Regions from separate parts of the Neorhizobium sp. NPDC001467 genome, predicted to be linked through region 3. Evidence: riboswitches for the same ligand, from Rfam matches in the RefSeq annotation. Region 3 holds a riboswitch; each other region holds the start of a gene.
What was found. A riboswitch is a leader RNA that binds a small molecule or an ion and turns the genes downstream of it on or off. The one in region 3 is predicted to bind thiamine pyrophosphate.
Positions count from the first base shown of each region.

Region 1: it holds a riboswitch for thiamine pyrophosphate, as region 3 does, so the genes downstream of both, ACQKKX_RS08130 (ABC transporter permease) here and thiB (thiamine ABC transporter substrate binding subunit) in region 3, are expected to answer to the same signal.
Region 2: it holds a riboswitch for thiamine pyrophosphate, as region 3 does, so the genes downstream of both, ACQKKX_RS13840 (YkoF family thiamine/hydroxymethylpyrimidine-binding protein) here and thiB (thiamine ABC transporter substrate binding subunit) in region 3, are expected to answer to the same signal.

Region 1 is NZ_JBNNPS010000002.1:725,959-730,052, forward strand. Features, by position in the region: gene ACQKKX_RS08125 (putative bifunctional diguanylate cyclase/phosphodiesterase) at 1-1,737, opposite strand, end outside; TPP riboswitch at 1,942-2,044, shown strand; gene ACQKKX_RS08130 (ABC transporter permease) at 2,182-2,946, shown strand; gene ACQKKX_RS08135 (ABC transporter substrate-binding protein) at 2,963-3,907, shown strand; gene ACQKKX_RS08140 (hydroxyethylthiazole kinase) at 3,910-4,094, shown strand, end outside.
Region 2 is NZ_JBNNPS010000006.1:80,407-84,500, forward strand. Features, by position in the region: gene ACQKKX_RS13830 (5'-methylthioadenosine/S-adenosylhomocysteine nucleosidase) at 1-325, shown strand, start outside; gene guaA (glutamine-hydrolyzing GMP synthase) at 409-1,986, shown strand; TPP riboswitch at 2,231-2,342, shown strand; gene ACQKKX_RS13840 (YkoF family thiamine/hydroxymethylpyrimidine-binding protein) at 2,334-2,942, shown strand; gene ACQKKX_RS13845 (ABC transporter permease) at 2,979-3,797, shown strand; gene ACQKKX_RS13850 (ABC transporter ATP-binding protein) at 3,794-4,094, shown strand, end outside.
Region 3 is NZ_JBNNPS010000004.1:99,409-103,502, forward strand. Features, by position in the region: gene thiP (thiamine/thiamine pyrophosphate ABC transporter permease) at 1-918, opposite strand, end outside; gene thiB (thiamine ABC transporter substrate binding subunit) at 923-1,939, opposite strand; TPP riboswitch at 1,979-2,085, opposite strand; gene ACQKKX_RS10780 (response regulator) at 2,208-2,618, opposite strand; gene ACQKKX_RS10785 (ABC-F family ATP-binding cassette domain-containing protein) at 2,817-4,094, opposite strand, start outside.

The sequences.
Region 1 (4,094 bases), on a different contig from region 3:
GATCAGTCCCGTAGCTTCTGCCAGCGGTATAAACTCCACCGGCGAGATCACTCCAAGGCTAGGATGATGCCATCTGACCAGCGCTTCGCAACCGGTGACCGCCCCTGAAGCCGCATCAACAAAAGGCTGATACAGGAGCCGTAACTCCCCTCGGTGCGTGGCGAGGCGCAGGTCGTGGGCCAGGCGATTGCGTGCTTGAAGCTGGAGATCCATCGCAGGTTCGAAAAACCTGAACGTTCCGCGACCATCTCGCTTGGCCCTATATAAGGCGGCATCCACGTTCTTGAGAAGCTCTGTTGCCGTCGCGCCGTGGTTCGGCGCCAAGGCTATTCCAATACTGGCGCCGACCGAGAGTTCGAAGCCCTTGATTTCCACTGGTGTCGCGACCGCGCCAAGGATCCAACGGCAGTTTTCTTCCAGTCGCTCATGGTCGACATCGAAAGACAATACCATGAACTCATCGCCGCCGATCCGCGCCACCAAGCCTTTCGATCCGCCAGCGCTCGAGATTTGCTTTGAAATTTGCATGAGAAAGGCATCGCCGATCGGATGGCCGTACGTGTCGTTGATCGGCTTGAAGCCGTCCAAGTCTATGCTCAGTAGCGCGAACGGCTTGCCCGAGCGACACGCCTCTTCAAGCGCCCCCGAGAACTGGGTTCGATTTGGAAGTTGAGTAAGGCCATCGTGCAGCGCGAGGTGACGGATCTGTCGCTCTGCTTGCTTGGCGGAAGTCACATCCGACATCACGCCTCGGTGTCCGACAATTGCACCGAGCTCGTTGGTCACTGCCCTACCGGAGACGGAAAACCATCGAGGCACGCCATCCACCACCAATGATACGACATGATCACGGAACGACTTTCCAGCATTGATGTGATCGATCAGTGTCGCAACGCCTGTTGACGCCACCGCGCCTTCGGCATTCCGGAAAAGCGCCTCGAGCGGAAGCGACACCATTTCGCCCTGAGATCGACCGAACGCAGCAGCAAACTGCGGTGATGGTGACATGATGGCGATCAGCTCGTCGGTCTGCCAAAGCCAGTCGCTCGATTGCTCCTCGTGATCGCGCAGGAGAAGCCCGATGACTTCGTTCTGCTTTTCCAAAGCGATTTGCTGAAGGACCGACTGAGAGAAGGTTTTTGAATGCTGTTTGATCAGGGCGTAAGCGCTGCCAACGCCGATGACGAAAAGACAGAGCAGGATTATGTTGTCGAGGGTAGGACCCCTCAACACCATGGCAATTCCCGTGACGACCAACTGCGTCGTCATGAAAGATGCGGAAGACCGAAGGACAGGCGCGTGAACAAAACTTGCTGACCAGAAAGTTCCCAGACAAAGGGACAGCATGAAAGCGAACGCAAGCCCATCCTCCTCCATGATGATCCAACTTGGAAAGCTCATCATGACCGAGGCGGATATTACGCACCAAACCGCGTAAGGCCTGAGTTGTTTTTCCGACAGGGGCCGTGGAGGTCGGCCGGCTGCGCGGCGCGCGATGCGTATCCGCACAGCCGTCATGATCAGGGCCAGGACCAACCAAGTGATCGACTGGGCGCTGTAGGAATCGTAGAAGAATAGGGTCGAGACGGCGGCAGCAACAGAAAATGCGATCAGGCCGCGGCTGATATTCTGTTCGACAGCATGGACCTGCAGCCCCCGCAGATAGTCACCATCATTACCAGGCCCGATGAGGGGGACCGATGGAGTTCCTGCGTCGGTTTGGACATCACGTATCATGTTGGGAACCCCCTGCGGGCGAACCTTCTAGGACTTGAGTAAAGAAGCAGTTAGAGAGTGTGGTAAACACACTGGACGCCGCCGCGGGTACGCTAGCGTACCCTCCCTTTGCGCATTGCGCAGCGTCCAGGGTCCTATGCCTTATGGTGTTCAAACGGACCGAACCTCCGTGATTGACAACTCCAGGTCCGAGGTCCAGATTGACGCCATTCCGAGGGGAGCACCGAACGGTGCTGAGATGGCGGTGAGCCGGACCCTTGAACCTGATCCGGGTCATACCGGCGTAGGAACGGAAACGGCGCTTTCGTGCACCTCTTTCTTATTCTCCGCTCGCCTGGATCTCCATGATATCGCTGTCAGGAGATCAAACCATGCCTACCGCTTTCAAGGGTTTCCAAGCCACGAGATCCGTATGGCTCGACAGCTCCACGTCGATGCGCTGACATGCAGTTTCGACCCACGTCCTTGGGGCTTTTTCTGCTGCTGCTGATCTGGTCGGCAGCGGTGGAGCTGTTTGCTCCACCGCGTTATCTGTTGCCATCGCCGCTTGCAGTCGTCCACGCGCTGGTGCGCCAGAGCGCTTTCCTCACTCATCATACGCTGATCACGCTTGGCGAAATTTTAGCGGGCCTGTTTTTCGGCAGCGTCTTCGGAGCGGCGGTGGCATTTCTTTCAGTGGCACTGCCGCGCACCGGCAGGCTCCTCTGGCCAATGATCCTTGTGCTGCAGACCTTTCCCGTTTTCGTGCTCGCGCCGCTCCTGGTACTGTGGCTGGGTTTTGGCGTAGCCTCGAAGGTGGCGATGACGACCGTCGTCATCTTCTTTCCGGTGGCCTCTGCATTTGCCGATGGTCTGAGGCGCACCGAACCCGTGCTTCTGGAGGCGGCGGCGCTGACGGCTGCAACCCCGTGGCAGGTACTGGTTCGGCTGAGGGTCCCCCTTGCTTTACCCGCACTGGTGTCGGGCCTGCGCGTCGCCGTGCCGCTGGCGCCCCTTGGGGCCATCATCGGCGAATGGGTTGGGGCTTCGGCCGGGCTGGGCTTCGTTATGGTCCAAGCCAATGCCCGGATGCAGACCGATACCGTTTTTGCCGCCATGGCCATTCTCGCCGTGACAAGCATCGGCCTGCGGCTGGCCTTCGATCGGCTCACGCTGGGACATCCCCACTGGGCGCGGGAAGACGAGCAGAAAACACCGTTTTCATCCTGAGGAGAGACGAGAACCAATGAGACGAACCCTGCTGGCAATTGGCATTGCCATTATCACAAGCTTTCATGCGAACGGCGCGCATGCCGCTGACAAGCTGACCGTCATGCTCGAATGGTTCGTGAACCCGGATCATGCGCCGCTCGTCATCGCCGCGCAAAACGGCTATTTCGACGCCGCTGGACTTGACGTCGAACTGGTGCCGCCAGCCGATCCATCGTCGGTTCCGCGTCTCGTCGCGGTTGGTCAGGCGGATATCGGCATTCACTACCAGCCGAACCTCTATCTCGACCACGCAGCCGGCCTGCCGCTCAAACGCGTCGGCACGTTGGTCGAAACACCGCTTAACACCGTCACGGTACTGGCCAATGGCCCGATCCGCAGCCTGAAAGATCTGCGCGGCAAGAAGATCGGCTTTTCCGTCAGCGGTTTTGAAGACGCGATGCTGAAACGCATGCTGGAGGGCGAAGGCCTAAGCCTTGAGGATGTCGAGCTGATCAATGTCAATTTTGCGCTGTCGCCATCGCTGATCGGCGGCAAGGTCGATGCCACGCTTGGCGGCTTCCGCAATTTCGAACTGACACAGATGCGCCTCGAAGGCCATGAAGGTCGTTCTTTCTTTCCCGAGGAACACGGCGTCCCCGTGTATGACGAACTTATTTTCGTCACCCGTGATGCCCTGGTGGCGGATCCGCGCCTACCGCGTTTTCTCGAAGCCGTCGAGAAGGCCGCCATTTTCCTGACAAATCACCCGGAAGAGTCCTGGAAACTCTTTGTGGCAGCCTATCCAAATCTCGACGACGCCCTCAACCGTCAGGCCTTCACCGATACCCTGCCACGCTTCGCAAAGCGGCCGGCAGCACTCGATCGCGGTCGATACCAGCGTTTTGGCGAATTCATACAGACAAGCGGGCTGATCGAAAAAGCGCCGCCGGTCGCAGACATCGCATTGGAGGTTCGGTGACCATGGCACGGACATACCCGACAGCAGAGCAGGCCGCCGATCTTCTGGACCGTGTGCGCGAAAAGCGTCCGCGCGTGCATTGCCTGATGAATACGGTGGTACAGAAATTCACCGCTGACGGCATAACGGTGATCGGCGCAATCCCGTCAATGACGTCCTCATCGGACGAGATCGCCGATTTCGTATC
Region 2 (4,094 bases), on a different contig from region 3:
TCTCGATCACCCCGCCATCCTGCCACTGCCATTGAAAATCCCCGGCCTTGCACAGGCCTCGCTGTCCACCGGCGGCAATATCGTATCGGGCTCCGCTTACGATCTGATCGCCGCCGATATGGTGGACATGGAGACATTCGCCGTCATGCGCTGCTGCCAGCTGTTCGGCGTCCAACTGATCGGCCTGCGCGGCATTTCCGATGGAAAGGAGGAGCTGAAACATGTCGGAGACTGGACGGAATACCTGGCCGTGATCGACGAAAAGCTGGCCGACGCCGTCGACAAGCTGACGGGCGCCATCGAAAGCGGCCACCTTTCGCTATGAGGCCAGTGCGAATCCGCTATGCAGCGGTCATTTTCGGCGTTTGTCCGGTTGCCAGAAATGCCAGTTTTCTCTAAAGGCTCGCCATGACCCAGATAGCGCATCCCGACAGCATCCTCATCATCGATTTCGGCAGCCAGGTAACGCAGCTGATTGCGCGCCGCGTCCGCGAAGCGGGCGTCTATTGCGAAATCCATCCTTTCCAGAGTGCCGCCGAAGCCTTCGACAGGCTCGCGCCGAAAGGCGTGATCTTTTCCGGCGGCCCGGCTTCGGTCACGACCGAAGGCAGCCCGCGCGCACCGCAGGCGGTTTTCGACAGTGGCGTGCCGATTCTCGGCATCTGCTATGGCCAGCAGACGCTCTGCACCCAGCTCGGCGGCGTCGTCGAAGGTGGCCATGCCGCCGAATTCGGTCGCGCAGATGTCGAGATCAAGAAGGCCAGCCCGCTGTTCGACGGTTTCTGGGCTGAGGGTGGCCGTTATCCGGTCTGGATGAGCCACGGCGACCGCGTAACGCAGCTGCCGGACGGTTTCGAGGTCATTGCGACATCGGAAAACGCGCCCTTCGCCATCGCCGCCGACGAGAGCCGTCATTACTACACGACGATGTTCCACCCGGAAGTGGTGCATACGCCGGATGGCGCCAAGCTTCTCTCCAACTTCGTGCACAAGATCGTCGGCCTGAAATCCGACTGGACCATGGCCGCCTACCGCGCCGAAATGATCCGCAAGATCAAGGACCAGGTCGGCACCGAGCGCGTCATCTGCGGCCTGTCCGGCGGCGTCGACTCCTCTGTTGCCGCCATCCTGATCCATGAAGCGATCGGCGACCAGCTGACCTGCATCTATGTCGATCACGGCCTGATGCGTCAGGGTGAGACCGAACAGGTCGTCGGCATGTTCCGAGACCATTACAACATTCCGCTCGTGGCCGTGGATGCCTCCGACCTGTTCCTGACCCAGCTTGCCGGCGAAAGCGACCCTGAAGTCAAGCGCAAGACGATCGGCCGCCTGTTCATCGAGGTTTTCGAGGCGGAAGCGGCAAAGATCGCTGCCGACGGCAAGGGCGAACCGCGCTTCCTCGCGCAGGGAACGCTTTATCCGGACGTTATTGAAAGCGTTTCGTTCTCCGGCGGCCCGTCGGTCACGATCAAGAGCCACCACAATGTCGGTGGCCTGCCCGAGCGCATGAACATGCAGCTCGTCGAGCCCTTGCGCGAACTGTTCAAGGACGAAGTTCGCGCGCTTGGCCGAGAACTCGGCCTGCCGGAAAGCTTCATCGGCCGCCACCCCTTCCCGGGTCCGGGCCTCGCCATCCGCTGCCCAGGCGGCGTCACTCGCGAAAAGCTCGATATCCTGCGCAAGGCCGATGCGATCTATCTCGACGAAATCCGCAAGGCCGGTCTCTATGACACGATCTGGCAGGCCTTTGCCGTGCTGCTGCCGGTGCAGACTGTCGGCGTCATGGGCGATTACCGGACCTATGATTTCGTTTGCGCCCTTCGTGCCGTCACCTCGGTCGACGGCATGACGGCGGATTTCTATCCCTACGACATGAACTTCCTCGGCCGCACCGCGACCCGCATCATCAACGAGGTCCGCGGCATCAACCGCGTCGTTTATGATGTTACCTCCAAGCCGCCGGGCACGATCGAGTGGGAATGAACCGGAGCGGTCCGTAGACGCGACAATGGGAAGGAGGGCGAAAGCCCTCCTTTTTCGTTGCCGGGTTGCTGAACTCTCGGATTCCATTTTGCGGTAATCGCCGTGAGGTACCAGTGCCATGGCCCAAGAGAGGCTGACGTGATGGCTTTGCCAATATTGATGAAGCCTGAATGGGCTTGCGATCCGCCTCGCCATTTTTCTCGACAACCCACCTTGCCATCCGTCCCCAATCCGGTCTAACTAGCCGCGATTACAGGGGTGCTCCGTAAGGCCGGGGCTGAGATATGGTCGCATGACCGTGGACCCTTCAGCTGATCTGGATAATGCCAGCGGAGCGAGGTAGAGCGATGTTTTCCGGCGCGCAGATTTCTTTGTATCCGATGACCGACGATTTCGTCGGCGTCATCACAGACGCGCTGTCGGCGCTCGAGCCCTATCGCGAAAAGCTGCGGATCGAGACGGACGATATCTCCACGCTGCTCGTCGGCACACCTGATATCGTGTTCGCCGCCATGCGCGACCTGTTCGCGGCAGCGTCGAAGAGTGGCAAGCATTGCGTCCTGCATGCGACGATCTCGCGCGGATGCCCGGGCGAGCCGGACGACCCGATCTGCCAGACACCGGAATTTTCCGGACCGCTGGCGCCGCTTGCCGAGCGCAAGCTGAAGGCGCATCTGGCGGTCGGCGATGCACCGGTGATCGGTCAGGAGGCGGCGGCGCAGTTCTCGCTATACACGCTCGGCATCGACGGCCACATGGATGAGATCTATGGCTGCATCGATTTCGTGAAGAATTCCGGCACGTTTGAGAAATCCAAGAATTTCTGCACCAAGCTGCGCGGCGACACCGGTGCGGTCTTCTCCACCGTGCATGAGGCGCTGGTGCGTTTCGGGCCACCGGCCGGACATGTGACGATCGACCTGACGGTCTCCGCCAACAGCCCCTCCGCGCGCTGATTTTCCACGCGTCCTGCGAACGGCCGAGGCATGTTCATGTTGTTTTCGCACCCCGTGCGCGGGCGGCCCGCCGTCTCGATATGGCTTCATCTCCGTAATGCCCTGCCGGCTGTTATGGCTGTCGGCGGTCTGGCGTTGATCTTTGAAACCTATGCACTCTTTTCCGGCGTCTCGCCCACGACCTTGCCGGCGCCGTCGCGGGTTCTCGCGCAAGCCTATCAATACCGGCAGGCTCTGCTCGACAACGCCATCCCCACGCTCAGCGCCACGCTTGCGGGTTTTTCGTTATCGCTTGTCGCAGCCTTCCTTCTGTCCGTCATCGTCGATTTCGTGCCGGCGCTGAAGCGGGCGCTTTTTCCCGTCTTCATCGTCAGCCAGACCTTGCCGCTTGTGGCGATCGCGCCCCTGGTCGTGCTGTGGTTCGGCTTCGGGCTTTTGCCAAAAATCCTGCTGGTGGCGCTGGTCACCTTCTTTCCCATGCTGGTCGCGCTTTCGCGCGGTTATGAGGCGACCGAACCTGAACTCGAACAATTGCTGACCTCGATGGGCGCCGGGCGTTTCAAACTTTTCCGTGTCGCCCGCCTGCCCTCTTCCCTGCCCTTCTTCTTCGCAGGCCTGCGAATCTCGATCACCTATGCCGTCGTCGGCGCGATCTTTTCCGAGTATGCCGGTGCCGCCAAAGGTCTCGGCATTTATATGCTGAATGCCAAGAACAATTTCCGACCCGACCTCGTGCTGGCCGCGGTGCTGGTAAGCGCCGTGCTGACGCTCTGCCTGTTCGGGCTTGCCGTTCTTGCGGAAAGGCTCTCGATGCCGTGGACGCGCCGGGGTTCCGTCGGAGGTCAGGAACGATGAACGTACCGCGTCTGAAACTCGATGCCGTCAGTTGCCGTTACGGCGACCTTCCGGTGCTTGCCGCTATTTCCATGACGGTGCAGCCCGGGGAATTCGTCTCCATTCTCGGCCCCTCCGGTTGCGGGAAATCCACGCTTTTCAAGCTGTTGACCGGGGGCATCGACGCGGATGCGGGTGCGATCGAATTCGATGGGCAGCCGCTTGCGGCAGCCGGACGTCCGTTCGCCTTCATGCCACAACGCGATGCGCTGATGCCGTGGCGCAGGATTCTCGACAACACGACGCTCGGCCTTGAAG
Region 3 (4,094 bases):
GGCAAGTGGCAGACCCAGAAAGACAATGGCGACGCCGATGATGGTGCCGTCCCAGATCCGCGGAGTAACGCCGGCGCCATCGAAGCGTTTCGCCCGGCGCCCTGTGAAAGTGCCGTCATTCCCGGATTTCGGCAACAGCGCCATCAGCGAAAGGATCGATGCCGTGACCGCGATCTGCAGCAGCGCCAGCGCAATCGCGCGCTGGGGATCGAAATCGAACCGTAGCGACTGATAGATCGCCACTTCCAACGTCGTTGCCGCCGGTCCGCCGCCGAGTACCAAAACAAGGGTAAAGCTGGTGGCGCAGAGCATGAACACCAATCCGGCGATGCCGGCCAAAGGTCGTCTGATCGCTGGCCATTCGACGAACCGGAAGATCGAAAGGCCCGACATGCCGAGGCCGGCCGAAAGTCGCCAATATTCGGGGGGCAGTTGCTCCAGACTGGCCAGCATCAGCCGGGCGGCAAGCGGCAGGTTGAAGAAAACATGCGCGATCAGGATGCCGCTCAAGCCGTAGATGCCGAGCGGTTCCGCTCCACCGATCAGCGAAAGGCCGCTGTTGAGCATGCCGGCACGGCCCCAGACGCCGATCAGTCCGAGAGCGCCGATCAGGACCGGCAGACCCATCGGCACTGCCATGAGCCGGATGATCCAGATCCGGCCGGCAAAATCGGCTTGTCGCGCCAGGGCAAGGGCCAGCGGCAGTGCCAAGGCGACTGACAAAAGAGTCGAAAGGCCCGCCTGCCAGAGCGTGAAGCGCAGGATACGCCAGACATAGGCGTCGAACAGCGGTCGATCGGAACCGCTACCGTCGAAGGCGAGAAGGGCCGTCAGGGCAAGCGCAATGAACAGTGCAGCGCCGGCGAAAACCAATCCGCCAGCGGCCGTTCGCAGCAGTCTTTGCCTGCCCGTCAGCATCCGCTCAGGGCGTGCTCATGGCGGCCAGCCACTCGTCAAGCCAGGCGCGGCGGTTCTTCGCCACCTCGGCCGGGTCCATCAGAAATGTCTTTGCCGGCTTCACCAGCGCGTCGAATGCGTCGGGCAACGGCTTGTCGGTCGCAGCGGCCGGCATCATCCAGTTGGTGGTGGCAATCTCGTCCTGAAACGCGGGGGTCACCATGAAAGAGAGAAATCGCCGTGCCAGTTCCTTGTTTGGCGCGTTCTTTAGAAGGCCGGCCACCTCGATCTGGATATAATGGCCTTCGGTGAAGGCCGCGGCCCGGTAACGATCGCTGTTTTCCTCGATCATGTGGTAGGCGGGCGACGTCGTGTAGGAGAGGACCATCGGCACCTCGCCCTTGGTGAACATGCCGTAGGCCTCCGACCAGCCGGGGGGCACCGTCAGCACCCGCTTCCTGAGCCGCGCCCAGGCCTCCGGCGCCTTGTCGCCGTAAACCGACTTGACCCATAGAAGCAGCCCCAAGCCCGGTGTCGATGTGCGCGGATCCTGGATGACGATTTTCTGCGATGGATCGCCCTCAACCAGATCCTTCAAGCTCACCGGCGGATTTTTCACGGTCTGGCTATCGTAGACGACGGCAAAATGGCCGTAGTCATAGGGCACGAACATATCGTTCTGATAGCCACCGGGCACCGCAATGGCCGCGAGATCGATACCACTCTTGTCAAACATGCCGGTATCGGCTGCCTCTTTCGCGAGATTGGTATCCAGACCCAGCGCGATATCGGCTTGCGTGCTGCCGCCCTCCAGTTTCAGGCGGGTCAGCAGCGCCACGCCATCGGCAACGGCGGCAAAATTCACGGCGCAGTCGCAAGTCTTCTCAAAGGCCGCTTTCACCCGAGGGCCCGGTCCCCATTCCGCAACGAAGCTTTCATAGGTATAGATGGTCAGGGTCGGCTTTGCCTGCCCACGGCTTGGCAGAGCCAGGGACATGAGGGCCATAAAGGCCATGGCAAGACGAAAAACGGATCTACGCATCGGCGCCTCCTCAATCTTCAAATAGGGGAATAGGGCGCTGATGATGAGCCGTCTAATCCCTCCGCCGGTGTTAGCCGGATCAGGTTCCGCGGGTTGGCCGGAGGCCTCTCAGCCGCGCAAGTTACGCGGCACCCCGTTAGAGCGGTGAAAGATGTAAACGCTGGGGTCTGTCTTGGCAAGCAGGCTGCGACCGTGCGGCAGCCCAGAGGCATGGCCGCAGCAACCAGATCGTATAAACGGCGCTGGAAGCGGACGGTAGCTGGCGCGGTCAGTGCGTCGTGCGCTGGAATACCTGCAGTTCGCGGGGTACGGAGGCAATGCCGCCTATGCGGCTGGCAATCGCGTAATTGATCGACCGCTCCAGCACGTCGGGCATGGCCGGCTTGGTCAGAACGCCGAGCGTGCCTTCGACGCCCTTGTCAACGTCTTCCGGATTGGCGGTCATGAAGATGACGGTGATACCGTATTCCTCAGCCAATTGTCGGGCGATTTCCGGGCCGGTCGGTCCATCGGACAGATTGACATCGACAAGCGCGATGTCGGAGGACCCGGCGAGCGCCATGGCGTGCTTGCGGCCGCTGGCGAAACCCGAAACTTCCAACCCCATGCCCTCAATCGTTTCAGCCACATCAAGGGCGATGAGGAACTCGTCCTCGACGATCATGACCCGTTGTATCATTGGCTTGCTCGCCACGCGACGAAACGCAGAACCCGCCGACATGAACGTCCCCTCATTGAACTCGAAACATGTTCCGGCCGCTCTCACACAGGCAAACCGCCGGATTGAACGTCGAACGTCCTCGCAATGCGAATGTTCCGGCCCGCGCCAGACTTTTTTAGGTAATAACGGATTGTTAACGCTAACGTTTTGGTAACATTAGGTTTCGAGCTCCTCGCGGAGCATTTCGAGTTCCAGCCATTCCTCTTCGAGCTTCGCCTGCTTTTCCCGCAGGGCAGCCGCCTGTTCGGCAAGCTTGGCGAAGGCTTTCGGATCGCGCGAAAACAGATTGGGATCGGCCATGGCCTTGTCGTGCCTGGCAATCTCCGCCTCTGTGGCCGCGATGTCCTTTGGCAGGTTTTCAAGCGCGAATTTCTGTTTGTAGGATAGCTTTCCCTTGGCCTTCGAAGGCTCGGCCGTGAGGTTGGAGACCGCTGCGGCAGTTTCCGTTTTCACCTTTTCGGATTTGCGTTTTTCGTCTGCCGCACCCTTGCGCTGCGCCAGCATGTCGGTGTAACCGCCGGCATATTCGATCCAGCGGCCGTCCGGTGCGTCCGGGTTGGCCGGCGCAATTGTCGAGGTCACGGTGCGGTCGAGAAAGTCGCGGTCGTGGCTGACGAGGATGACGGTGCCGTTGTAACCCGCAACGATTTCCTGCAGCAGGTCCAGCGTCTCGATGTCGAGATCGTTGGTCGGTTCATCGAGGATCAGAAGGTTCGATGGTTTTGCCAGCATGCGAGCCAGCATCAGGCGGGCGCGCTCGCCACCGGACAGGTTCTTGATCGGCGTGCGGATCTGTTCCGGCTGGAACAGAAAATCCTTCATGTAGCCGGCGACGTGGCGCTGCTCACCATTGACGAGCAAGGTCTCACCGCGGCCATCGGTCAGATAATGTGACAGCGTGTCTTCCGGGTTAAGGTCCTCACGCTTCTGGTCCAGCGTGGCGATTTCCAGATTGGTGCCGAGCTTGATCCACCCATCGTCGGGCTTCAACTGTCCGGTCAGCATCTTCAAAAGCGTCGTCTTGCCGGCGCCGTTCGGACCAACGAGGCCGATCCGGTCCCCACGATGCACACGGATAGAGAAGGGCGCGACCACCGGCTTGTCATAGGTTTTGGTGATATTCTCGGCTTCGACTACCAGCTTACCCGACTCGCGGCCTTCGGCCACCGAAGCCTGAACGGAACCCTGCGGGCCCTTGTGGCCGCGATATTCGGCGCGCATGGCCTGCAATTCACCGACCCGGCGCATATTGCGCTTCCGGCGGGCCGTTACGCCGTAACGCATCCAATGTTCTTCGCGTTCGATCGCCTTGCCGAGCTTGTGCTGCTCGATCTCTTCCTCTTCCAGAATCTGATCTCGCCAGGCCTCGAAATGCCCGAACCCGCGCGACAGGCGCCGCGACGTGCCGCGATCCAGCCAGACGGTGGCGTTCGA